Regions from separate parts of the Desulfovibrio inopinatus DSM 10711 genome, predicted to be linked through region 2. Evidence: predicted binding sites of a transcription regulator. Region 2 holds the regulator's gene; each other region holds the start of a gene.
What was found. The regulator sigma-54, encoded in region 2, starts transcription at its own class of promoters, with help from an activator protein. The targets are predictions, from matches to a motif close to CTGGCACGGNNNNTGCTT.
Positions count from the first base shown of each region.

Region 1 (3,169 bases), on a different contig from region 2:
TCAAGCATCTCCAGGTCTGCGGCGTCAAAGGGTTGACCATTACATTTGTTAATAAGCTGAGCAACACCAATGACTTTATTTTTTACGGCAAGAGGGACGCACAAAATGGTCAGAGTTCGATACCCGGTCTTTTTATCGACGTCAGGATTGAACCGATCGTCTTCATATGCATTAGGAATAAGGAGTGGTTTTGCTTTATCAAAAACCCAACCAGCAATGCCTTGCCCCCGCTGAATGCGGAAATCGCGCGATATACCAGTGCTGGCCGGCCCTTGCGCTACAGCAAATCCAAGCTCCTCTCCTGTTTCGTCAGCGAGCAATAAACTACATGTCTCAGCGCCAAGAGCTTGACGCGACGTGCTCATGATGCGTTCGAGTACCTCGTCAGGATCTAAAGACGATGTAATTAAGGCACTCAAATTGAAGCATTTCTTCAAATTGAGAAAACGCTGACACGTCCCGTCGCAATCTCGGGGTTCCAATGGATTGGAAGACGAACAAACACTCATGGCGACTCGTTACATTTGGCGCGTACAATGCAAAATCGCATTGCACACTCTCCCGTTGGCAGAATGACGCCATGATAGAGCATTTTACGTCAATTCGCGAGTATTAAGAAGAGCAATCGCCTCCGTTCGTTCATTTTTCAATCGACTCTGTACAGCCATACGTACTTGGCGGCTATGTCGACCGAATTGACGTTGTCGAATCCGATACACTTCGTTGATCAACGTTTCGTCAAATTTTGCACTGGATACGTTTTGTGCCTTCTCCAATGCCTTACTGAATATTTTTTCAGCACCGGCCGGGCCATGCTGGACAGCGGTACTCCATAATACCTCACGCACCGCATAGGGTTTTTCCGCAATATTGATTCCGGAACTTAGCACAATACTCTTTCTGGCCGGTTCGTAATTGGACTCGCGAATAAACTCATGTTGGAGCGCTTCGAACTGTTCGGGTTGCTCATTGGCGATTTGTTTCCATACCGCCGGCATACGTCCGCGTTGACTTCCCGTATTTGTTGGACCGGCATTACGAAGCTTTGTTGCCAATTCCGGGGCTTCGTCATCAAGAAAGTCGAGAAATTTATCCATGGTCCCTGGTCGGGATGCAATCTGATATTTCCCGTATGATGTTCCGCCACGGCGATCATATCCTATAGCCCCAACCGAGCCGTTCGACTCATAGGCTGCACTTAATTGCCCGGCACGTTCCGGATCTCCGGTAAGCTCCGCAACTTTGCTCTCAATGCAATCTCTGTCACCTGCCGTGAGTGCAGCATCTGGAGATTTATTTTGCTCAAAACGACATTCTGCTTCGGCCGCAGCGACAAGAAGAGCCTCTTCTTCTGCTGTAAAGCCAGGTTCTGGTTTCGGCCCCTGAACGCTTGCCTGCAAACGCCCAAGGTCATCTGGATGGCGCGCGGTCTTATTTACGGCCATACGCACCACATTCCCGGATACACGTCCGCGATATACATTTGAAGGAGCCGGAGCAACGGCTTCATTATTCATTGATGCGATCTGCTCACGCACAGTCGGATCTTTGGTCAACTTGGAAACCGTAGAAAGCGTGCTGAAATCAAGCATATTCAGTGAGCCAAGAACTCGTCCGCCGCCGACAATGTCACTCATTGCTTCTTGGTCAGCAGTAAAAATGTTGCTTCCGGTTCCAGTTCCAGTTCCATCTCCGAGAACGGCGCCATTAATTCCAAGACGTCGCGTCAACATGGTTTCGAAGTTGGCGCTGTCGTTCTTCGCGACGTCCATTCCCGGCCGTTCCCTATACGACTTGAGCGGCTTGATTGGAATAAATGCGGTCTGATTGACTGCCATGAACTACTGCCTCCCGGTCAAAATTAGACTTGCACTTTTCAAGCAATATCCATGCCGCGAGGCAATCTCAAAACAGAAACGAATAACTATACAAGATAACAATGTATTTTATGGAGACAAGAAAACAGGGAAGGCACTTTGCGCATAGTAAGTCAAAAAGAAAACATGACGAGAATCTTATGGCGACAGTATTTTGACCTCTGGAGTGTTTTCCGTAACAATGTCTGCATCGTTATTTTTAAAACCAAGGACACCGTATGGAACACAGTTTCAAATATTATAAAAACACTTCTTGTCGCTATTATCCTTGCCATGAATGCGACCCACAAGCGGATTTCAATTGTCTGTTCTGTTTTTGTCCTCTCTATTTTTTTCCTGACTGTGGCGGCAATCCCCAGCTTCGCGGAGCAGTCAAAGACTGCTCGCAATGTACTTTACCTCACAGTACCGCGGGGTATGATCATATTGTGGCAAAGTTAAAAACATGGTTTGCTGAGGGCCGTCCTGAGGCTGTTCGCAATTTGTTCTCCCCAAATGATACAGACACAAGCTCATAATACGCTGTTTGTCTTACAAAAAATAAAAACCGGTATCCTGAAAACAAGATACCGGTAGAGATCGAAACGATAGAGATACGCCCTACATCTGCCCGCCTCGCGCTCTATCCGTCTCATCAAGGAATTCCAGGACGCGTTGCTGACGTTTGCGATAACGTATTTCATCGTCAATAGTATCAATCTTGTTATTGAGCTTCACCCAATTGCTGTTCATCGTGTCGGCCGACGTCAAATCTTCCACTTCTTCCGATGAATATGCCTGTCGGCGACGTTCTTCTTCGATTCTGCGTTGTTCTTCCAACTGCGCCTTTTCACTTATGAGGCTATTCAATGTCTGGTCCGATAAGGGCCGAGATTGAGGAGCTATTTGACTACACCCGACAAGGGCGAGGAGCAGCAAGGCTGCTGCTAAACTATGTTTGAAACCTTGTACCACATCGGTCTCCTTTCTTACGGAAAGCGTATCAATAATCCCATTTCCAGTTGAAGCGAACACCTTGCTTTCCTTCGGCGTCAATGGTGCTTTCCAGACTAAGATTTCGAGTCAGCTCAACTTCAACGGATACGGCCCCGCTTGTTGCGCCAAGTCCCTGTTCCACATCTACCAGTATATTATCCGTAATATATTTCCCCAGAACCAGACGGCTTGAAGCCAAATCATCGGAGTCGCCTTCTTTAAACGAAAGCTGATCCACTCCGATAAGCCGACGGGTATTATTAAGCATATCCAACGAATTTCCCCCACCAAGAAGCATGGCACTCGCCTGAGCAAGC
Region 1 covers NZ_AUBP01000011.1:61,412-64,580, forward strand. The annotation lists gene G451_RS28645 (PP2C family protein-serine/threonine phosphatase) at 1-509, opposite strand, end outside; gene G451_RS32590 (VgrG-related protein) at 594-1,838, opposite strand; gene G451_RS0109965 (cysteine-rich small domain-containing protein) at 2,096-2,395, shown strand; gene G451_RS0109970 (hypothetical protein) at 2,478-2,831, opposite strand; gene G451_RS0109975 (translocation/assembly module TamB domain-containing protein) at 2,860-3,169, opposite strand, start outside.
Region 1: a site for sigma-54 is predicted at 1,879-1,896, ahead of G451_RS32590 (VgrG-related protein). Genes of this name have one in related genera too.

Region 2 (3,169 bases):
TGAATTGAAGAATACGAGAAATTCATACTTGAGCGTATCGAGTTGCATTGCAGCTTCATCCACGCTCATAGGCTTCGGACTATAATTATCGATCGCAACGATTTGGCGTTCGCTTTTCCCAACTTGATCGTCATCATAGCTAAAAAAATGAGTCCGGACCGACGCCAATCGCTCACCCCGACGTCTCTCCTTCAATTTCTCATTAATTTTACGAAGCTGGGCTTCCAACTTATCATGTACCAAATCCAAGGTAGCATACATGTCCTCGGACTCATGGTAGGCTGAAATATGTGTACGATCCGTCGTAAAGACAACATCGGCCATCTGACGGGTCTTTTCGACACCAAGATTAACCTGCAGGTCGGCATTGTCCGTATTAACCACATACTTATCAAGCTTTTCAAACCGCTTCGCAGCGTAATCGCGCAATTGTTCAGACGGCTCGAAATTCTTGAAGGTAAAACTGATGTTCATACATCCTCCACAAATGTCCTGCGAATTCAACTCAAGGTCAAAAAATTTGGCGACGTTTAGATGACGATGGAATATTCATGGCTGTACGATATTTTGCCACCGTCCGGCGCGCAATATTGATATTGAGCGTTTCCTTCAAAATGTCCGCAATGGCATCGTCGCTCATGGGCTTCTTGGGGTCTTCATTGGCAATAAGCTGTTTGATGGATGCTTTGACAGACTCCGAGCCAACCGAACCACCATCATCAAGGCCTAGCGCACTATTGAAGAAAAATTTCAACTCGAAAATGCCGTGTGGCGTCGCGACGTACTTGCTTGTCGTGATTCGGCTAACCGTCGATTCATGCATGCTGATGTCATCGGCAACGTCTTTCAGAATCAGAGGCCGAATTTTTCCGACGCCCTCTTCGAAAAACTCCCGTTGAAATTTCACGATGCTTTCCAACACCTTATATAACGTACGCTGTCGCTGGTAGAGACTTTTCATGAGCCACATGGCAGAACGCATTTTGTCCTGGAGGTAATCTTTATCTCCTCCGGATCGCGCATTTTCGTCATACATGGAGCTGAGTTGAAGTTTCGGCAAGCCCTCTTCGTTCAACAAAATAACAAATTCATCATCGTATTTATAGACGAAAGCGTCAGGGCTCACATAGATAGGATCGCCCGACCCAAAACTTGCGCCTGGATACGGGTCGAGTGATTGAATGATATCGAGATATTCTTTGACATCATCCATCGTTATCTTGAACTTCTTTGTGAGCGGCTTATACCGTCGCTTTTCCAGGTCTTCGAGGTGTTCGCTGACGAGTTCCAGCAGAACAGGGTCGTCATACTCCAACACTTCGAGCTGAACGAGCAGGCATTCTTTCGGACTCCGTGCAGCAACACCGATAGGATCCATACGCTGAATTCGGTGCAAAACCCGCTCTACCTCGTCTTCCGCTGCATGGGCCATATCGGCAATATCCTTGATGGTCGCCTGCAGATAGCCGGCCGAATCAAGGTTGCCCATAACGACGTCTGCGATAGCAAGCTCATGGTCGGTTAGGTTGGATAACCGTAACTGCCAGCTTAAATGCCCCTCCAGTGACGTCTTGGCCGACAATCGGGCTTCAAACGACATGCCTTCTTCGGGAGTCTCGAATTCCCGCATCGTCGCCTGTTTGCCTGTGCTGGAGAAATCGCCGAGATAATCGTCCCACTCCGCGTTCTTCAGAAGCTCTTTTTCCATCGCGCCATCTGTGGTATTGGCGTCAATGGTACGCTCGTCGCGTGCGGCTCTTTCAATCTTTTCCTCTTCGGCCGCTTCTTCCAGGAGAGGATTCTCCAACATCTCAGTCTGCACAGTCTCAAGGAGTTCCACACGTGAAAGCTGCAATAATTTGATCGCCTGCTGTAATTGCGGCGTCATAACAAGTTGCTGGGACAGCTTGAGTTGTTGTCTGAGTTCGAGTGCCATAATCCGTCTTGGTTTTCATATTCTCGCGCAGGACAGCATGCGACAACACGCGCACACCATCCTCTACGCTGGGAGAGTCTTCATAGCAAAAAAGATGCCTTGAAGCTAGTACTCCCCTTCATCAATCCTGTCGAGCCTTGAGTGATGATTATGCCGACCAGTGTCGCCACATCGGTTCCCATCGATTCTGTGCATCAAGAATGAAACGAATAGCATCTCGTACGGCGCCATCTCCTCCTCGTCGTGTCGTGATCCACGCAGCCATCTCAAGGATTTCAGGTTGTGCATTCGGAACGCTCATCGGCAGGCCGACGCGCTTGAGGATGCTCGCATCAATCCAGTCATCACCGAGAAATGCCACCTGGGAAAAGTCCAATCCTCGCTGTTCCAAAATGCCTTCAAGAATTGGTAATTTGTGAAGGTGCCCGCCGTGATATTCCGTGATGCCAAGTTCTTCCATGCGTTTGACGACCGGAGTACTCCGCAATCCACTGATAACAGCCATATCCAAGCCGGCGGCCTGAGCAATTTTAATGCCCAGACCGTCCTGCACGTTAAAGCGGCGGCCAACGGTTCCACCCTGCGAATCATAGTATACGCCACCGTCGGTCAAGACACCATCGACATCCATGACAAACAGTTTCACGCGCTTGGCTGCCAACTTTGGGTCAATCACTTTGGGTCCATCGCTCATGCCGTTGCTCCCAAGCGCACCCCAAGCTCACCACATGCATTGGCCTTACCCATGATACACCTTGGCGGCTTTGACGAAATCGCGAAACAACGGGTGTGGATTCATGGGGCGGCTTTTAAACTCCGGATGGAACTGACTGCCGACAAACCAGGGATGGTCAGCCAATTCGATGACTTCAACAAGCTCTTCGTCCGGGGACACCCCACTGAACACGATGCCTGCTTTTTCGAGTTCGTCGTAGTAGGCTTTATTAAATTCGAAACGATGCCGATGGCGTTCCGAAATTTCTTCAACGCCGTACGCTTCGTACGCCTTTGTTCCAGTTCGAACCTTGCATGGATAGGCGCCGAGCCGCATGGTTCCGCCTTTGGCCGAATCTTCGTCGCGGCGTTCCACTTTCTTTGTTCTGAAATCGTACCATTCCTTCATCAGATAAATGACCGGATCAGCACATGTCGGATTAAATTCCTCGGAATCGGCACCATCAAGCCCAAGAACATTTCTCGCATATTCAATCACAGCGCATTGCATGCCCAGGC
Region 2 covers NZ_AUBP01000026.1:18,161-21,329, forward strand. The annotation lists gene hpf (ribosome hibernation-promoting factor, HPF/YfiA family) at 1-474, opposite strand, end outside; gene rpoN (RNA polymerase factor sigma-54) at 512-1,936, opposite strand; gene G451_RS0115470 (KdsC family phosphatase) at 2,085-2,630, opposite strand; gene G451_RS0115475 (CTP synthase) at 2,676-3,169, opposite strand, start outside.

Region 3 (3,169 bases), on a different contig from region 2:
GCAATCATTTTCCCCGCGAGAGATCGAGCGTCTTTTTCCATGATTTCCATCTCATCGAAAAAGTATTTCACGCCATTGACCGAGGTGAAAATGATCCAATCATAGCAGTCGAGTCGATCAATTGCGTCGCGCACCGGACCATAATCCGAGAGCGGAGCAATTTCGATTGTCGGAAATTCGTATACGCAGGCTCCAAGCTCGGTCAGTGTCGCAACAAGGCCACTGGCCTGTTGCCGGGCGCGAGTGACAACAATCCCTTTGCCGAGAAGCGGTTTTTCTTCAAACCAAGCCAGACGGTCGCGTAATGAAACGACATGTCCGACCACGAGCAACGCGGGTGGCTTCATCCCGGCCGCTGCGGCTGCATCCGCAATACTGCCGATATCGGCAACAAGGGTCTGTTGACGGCAGGTGGTTCCCCAGCGAACGAGTGCCGCTGGTGTGGTGGGGTCCATCCCCGCCGTGATGAGATTTTGTGAAATATCGGGAAGATTTTTGACGCCCATGAAGAAGACAAGGGTGGATGTTCCCTTCGCCAGGCTCTCCCAGTTATGGACACTGTCAGGTTTCGTCGGGTCTTCATGACCGGTGATGAAACTGACAGACGAGGCATACTGTCTGTGGGTCAGAGGAATGCCGGCATAAGCCGGTGCTGCCACAGCCGACGTGACACCCGGAACGGTTTCAAAGGCTGCACCCGCATCAAGAAGCTCTTCGGCTTCTTCGGCACCGCGGCCGAAAACGTACGGATCTCCGCCTTTGAGCCGAGCGACGACTTTGCCGGCTTTAACTTTCTCCACGAGAAGTTGATTGATTTGATCTTGTGGTAGGGTGTGATCGCCACCTTTTTTGCCAACATAAATAATTTCGGCATCGGGCCTGGCGTAACGCAGAAAAGCCTTGTTCGCCAAGTAGTCATAGACCACCACGTCGGCTTTTTCGAGGATTTCCTTGGCTTTGATGGTCAACAGACCAGGATCGCCGGGGCCGGCTCCCAACAAATACACTTTGGACATGCTTTTCCTTCCTTTGGCGCGCTCACGCGAAATGTCGGCACTCACTACCATTCCCGTTCAAAAGAATCAAAGCGGCTTTGGCTCCATTTCCGAGTGTATAGGACAATTCTATTGATGGAATCATGAAAATGTGGAGATGATCTATCCATAATTAATTGATTCATGGAGCCGACTCACGGTGTGGGGCCTTTGTGTGAAGAATGCATGTGGTGATACATCGTATAAAAGATGGTGAGGTGCCTGGAATAGTTTTTATATTTCAATGAGATATCATTTTTTTCAAAAGAAATAGCGAAGAGATTGTGTCTTGGCACAGGCGTTGCTTAATAGAAATGCAAGAGGATGACACATCACTGCAACACTAATTTTTATAATATGAATGAGGAGTACCCCATGAACGCAATCCTGAATTTCATCCGTGATGACGAAGGCGCTTCCGCTGTTGAATACGGCCTGCTTGCCGCTCTTATTGCCGCAGTTATCGTTGGATCAGTCGCCGCTCTTGGTCCTAAGCTGAAGAAGGCTTTTGACGACGTCACCGCTGCGTTGCCGTAAACTAATAAATCGGCATAATGCATAGATAATGCATTACATGGGGTTAACAAATATATCATCATGCAATTTGCATTGCAGATAAGGAGTATATCATGAACGCAATCCTGAATTTTCTCCGTGACGACGAAGGCGCTTCCGCTGTTGAATATGGCCTGCTCGCCGCTCTTATTGCCGCTGTTATCGTCGGTTCTGTCGCCGCACTTGGACCGAAGTTGAAGAAGGCCTTTGACGACGTCACCGCCGCGCTGCCGTAAGTCAAACGATTGTTCTGTATAACGCATGCACACCGGACGACACAACATTCGACCCGGTATACGTATAAGACGATTATCATAAGGAGTATATCATGAACGCAATCCTGAATTTTCTCCGTGACGACGAAGGCGCTTCCGCTGTTGAATATGGCCTGCTCGCCGCTCTTATTGCCGCCGTTATCGTCGGTTCTGTTGCCGCACTTGGACCGAAGTTGAAGAAGGCCTTTGACGACGTGACCGCCGCGCTGCCGTAAGTCAAACGATTGTTCTGTATAACGCATGCACACCGGACGACACAACATTCGACCCGGTATACGCATAAGACGATGATCATAAGGAGTATATCATGAACGCAATCCTGAATTTTCTCCGTGACGACGAAGGCGCTTCCGCTGTTGAATATGGCCTGCTCGCCGCTCTTATTGCCGCTGTTATCGTCGGCTCGGTTGCCGCTCTTGGACCGAAGCTGAAGAAGGCTTTTGACGACGTCACCGCAGCCTTGCCGTAGGCTCCTCAACCACTCATACCTTGTCAGGGGGCGAACTTTCGAGTTCGCCCCCTTTTTTGGGTTTGTCTGCATTGACGTTTTATGGTCTCAGTATGCTAAGCAATCAATAAAGCGGGGAACATCTATGCGAAATCAACATGGGATACGTGTCGTCTGGAGTGGCGTTGCGATCGTTTGGGGGATGCTGCTGTTGGCGACTTCTGTTCGGGCGGCGGACGTCGAAACCTTTACCCATCGTTTGACCCAATCTTCTTCCGCCGTCGTACTATGGACGGCTCCTCCTACAGTACGGATTTTTAAAGAGCATACCGTACCCACAGCGAGCGCCGAGAGTATTCATCTTTTTGCTGCACGAAATGAAACGGAGCCTTTTCAGATCGCCGTGAAGCCGTCGAGTTCAGGCGCGGTGACGGTGAATGTATCGGACTTCGGTTCAGGCGTGATTACGGAATTGTTTCAGGTCAAATATGTCGATATCGAGCAGGTTTCCGATAGTCTTGGGCAGACAGGACCATATCCTGATCCGTTGTGGCCATTGGAGAATGGGGCGACAGTCCAATTGGCTGGCGGTGTGAATACTGCGTTTTGGGTGAGCGTTGCTGTTGATACAACTGCCTCAGCTGGGGACCATATCGGTTCGGTGACCATAAATGGGGTTGCGGTTCCGGTTGTACTGCATGTGTTTGACTTTTCTTTGCCTGAACGTCCTTCAATCTTGTCACAGATGAACACATCATTTCAGACGATATTATCGGCTTACAGTGTGCCGGGAACGTCGACGGAATATTGGAATTATGTGGACATGGTGAAGGAATTTTTCATGGCACATCGTCTTA
Region 3 covers NZ_KE386881.1:146,815-149,983, reverse strand. The annotation lists gene cobA (uroporphyrinogen-III C-methyltransferase) at 1-1,016, opposite strand, end outside; gene G451_RS33940 (Flp family type IVb pilin) at 1,410-1,571, shown strand; gene G451_RS33935 (Flp family type IVb pilin) at 1,664-1,825, shown strand; gene G451_RS33930 (Flp family type IVb pilin) at 1,918-2,079, shown strand; gene G451_RS33925 (Flp family type IVb pilin) at 2,172-2,333, shown strand; gene G451_RS0125165 (DUF4091 domain-containing protein) at 2,458-3,169, shown strand, end outside.
Region 3: a site for sigma-54 is predicted at 1,324-1,341, ahead of G451_RS33940 (Flp family type IVb pilin). Genes of this name have one in related genera too.

Region 4 (3,169 bases), on a different contig from region 2:
GTCCAAAAGAAAATAGTAGGAATAGAGTTCATAGACGTTTCCTCCGTACGTGTGGTTCATAGTTGTCTTTTGTTAACAGGTTGAAAACAAAATGTTTTTACGTTGAAAAAAGATGTTTTTTCTTAAAGATAATTTTTTTTAAAAAACTCCTAAAGTTTTCTGTGGGGCCGACGATAAGATTGTCAAGCAATTCGGGGATCACTCTCGCCGAGCAAGATTGTCACTGGGATGATCGTTGCTGGCATAGTGGATACGGCAAGGATGCCGATGATCTTCAAGGAGGAAAACCATGGCTCTCGTTATCAATCACAACCTTATGGCAATGAACGCGAACCGCAACCTGAACTCTGCCTACGGTGCTCTTGCTACGTCGACCCGTCGTCTGTCTTCGGGCCTTCGTATCTCCACCGCGGCTGATGACGCCGCTGGCTTGGCTGTTCGGGAACTTATGCGGTCAGATATTGCCGCCTTGAACCAGGGTGTTCGTAACGCCAACGACGCTATTTCCATGATTCAGACGGCTGACGGCGCGCTCGGTGTTATCGACGAAAAGTTGATTCGTATGAAGGAATTGGCGGAACAGGCATCCACGGGTACCTATACGTCTGCCCAGCGTCTGATCATCGATTCGGAATACCAAGCGATGGCTTCGGAAATCACTCGAATCGCTAACGCCACCGACTTCAACGGCATTCATCTTCTCAATGGTAACCTGTCCGGTTCGACCCACAGCGGTAATGCTGCCACCAAGTCTGGTTCCAGCGGCAAGATGAAGATTCACTTCGGTACTGCGAACGACTCGGCGGAAGACTACTACTACGTCCAGATCAACAACTCCACCGCTTCGGCGCTGGGTGTTGGGAACAGCATCAGTGCTACGCAGGATGGTTACACCATCTCCACGCAGGAAGCTGCTCAGAAGGCTCTGGTCGCTATCGAAAACGCGATCGTGTCCAAGGACAATATCCGCGCGAACCTGGGTGCGTTGCAGAACCGCTTGCAAAACACCATCACCAACCTGGAAATCCAGGCTGAAAACCTGCAGGCCGCTGAATCGCAGATTTCTGACGTCAACGTTGCTACGGAAATGACCGAGTTCGTGCGTCAGCAGATTTTGACTCAGGCCGCAGTCGCCATGCTCTCGCAAGCCAACAGTCTGCCAAGAATGGCCATGCAGTTGATGGGCTAATGGCAAAAAAGACTTTTAACCCCAGAGTTGCATAGTGAATGAGGCCGGACCGCCCTGCGGCCCGGCCTTTTTCAATAAGAAGGAATTTTCATAACACGTTGTATTGAGGATTTAATCGACTGATTTGGTTTTCATTGGCATCGTATTTGCTTGGTTCTAGGCGGAGCCATTGTATCGGCAAAAAATTCCGTCAAGGATAGAATCATGGTATCAGACGTCACATCCACTTCCGGAGCAATCCACTTTACCGGTCTTGGAAACGGTACAGATTTTGACTCTATGATCTCCAGTTTGGTGAGTGTGGAGAGTCAACGAGTTACGACGTTGGAAAACTGGAAGGCGTCGTGGGAAACAAAGGTCGAGTATTTTCAGGCTTTGAACACCCAGATGTTGACGATGAAAACAAGTCTCGAAGGAATGGACACAGTTGGTGAATTCCTGACCAAAGAGGCGAGTGTTACAGACTCTTCAGTATTGACAGTGACGGCTAGCGCTGATGCCGACGAGGGAACCCACACTATTGAAGTCAATCAGATTGCTCAGGCTTCGGTTATGGTTTCTCAAGCGTCCTTTGCTGCAGCGGATTCTTCTATCAATGGTACCGGAGGAGATCTCATCTTTGCGTATTCGTATGGTAGCGATCCAACGGTCTATTCGCTCACCGTTCCCGACGGTTCTTCTCTGACTGACCTTAAAGATATTATCAATGCGGATAGTGACAATCCCGGTGTAAAAGCATCTGTTTTGTACGATGGGACAAGTTACTATCTTCAGTTGCGTGGTATGGATACGGGTGCAGCCGAAGGGGAAATCACAATTGATGCCACGACAACCGTGACGGATTTCGACGCCAACGCGAAGTTTGATGAAACTCAGGTCAACCAAGATGCCCAATTCAGAGTTGATGGCTGGCCTGCAGCGGGTTGGATTGAGCGTTCGACGAACACCATTTCAGATGTCATTACGGGACTGACGCTGAACCTCAAGAGCGATACTGGAGGTTCGACGGAAACAATAACTATTGCGACCGACTATGAAGCCGTAAAAGAAAATGTTCGTACTTTCGTTGATCAGGTGAACCAAGTTCGTACCCTTATCAAAGCAATGACGAAATTCGATGAGACCACACAAAAAGGGTCCGTCCTGACAGGGAACTACGGTGTTCAGCTCATTGCGACACAGCTCAAGACGGCTGTTTCGGATAAGCCCCCCGGATTTGACTACGATAACGATACATATTGTACCCTGTCTCAGCTCGGTATTTTGACAGAGGCTGATGAGGGATCGCCAAATGCGGGCTTGCTTGTCCTTGATGAAGACGCCTTGGACGAAGCACTTGATGATGATCCGTATGCCGTTGCCTTGTTGTTTTCTGCCAGTGGTGTTGGAAGCACCAATTCTTCTGATATTACATATGAGTCTAAGATTGATGGAATTACAGAACCTGGCACATATACGCTTGAGTATACAGTGGATGGTTCGGGAGACATTACCTCCGCTACTATCAATGGCGAAAGTATAGATTCATCGTATATTAACAATACAAATCATACCATCACATCGGACACTGGTGATTCTAAAGGTCTTGAAATTTCGGTCAATAACTTGAATGCGGGAAACTATTCGCATGAAGTGTATGTCAAGCAAGGGAAGACCGGTGAACTCGTCGATAAACTTGATGTATTGACCGATGATGACGATGGTCCGCTCGCCATTTTGGAAGAAAATTATGGCGACATCATGAATAATATCGATAAAAAGATTGAATATGAAGAGCGTCGTATTAGTACGATGGAAATTCGTTTGCGCGAACGTTTTGCGAACCTTGATTCCAGATTGGGCTATTACGATGATTTGTTGTCACAGCTCAAGAGTCAAATCGCCCAGCTTGATGATTAACGAGATGACGTACAAGGGGTATTTTCATGCAAAAAGCAGCGACCGCATACCTTCAAACTCAAGTAAGCAGCACAAGTCAGG
Region 4 covers NZ_AUBP01000001.1:554,005-557,173, forward strand. The annotation lists gene G451_RS0102380 (hypothetical protein) at 1-32, opposite strand, end outside; gene G451_RS0102385 (flagellin N-terminal helical domain-containing protein) at 290-1,189, shown strand; gene fliD (flagellar filament capping protein FliD) at 1,394-3,088, shown strand; gene fliS (flagellar export chaperone FliS) at 3,115-3,169, shown strand, end outside.
Region 4: a site for sigma-54 is predicted at 1,324-1,341, ahead of fliD (flagellar filament capping protein FliD). Genes of this name have one in related genera too.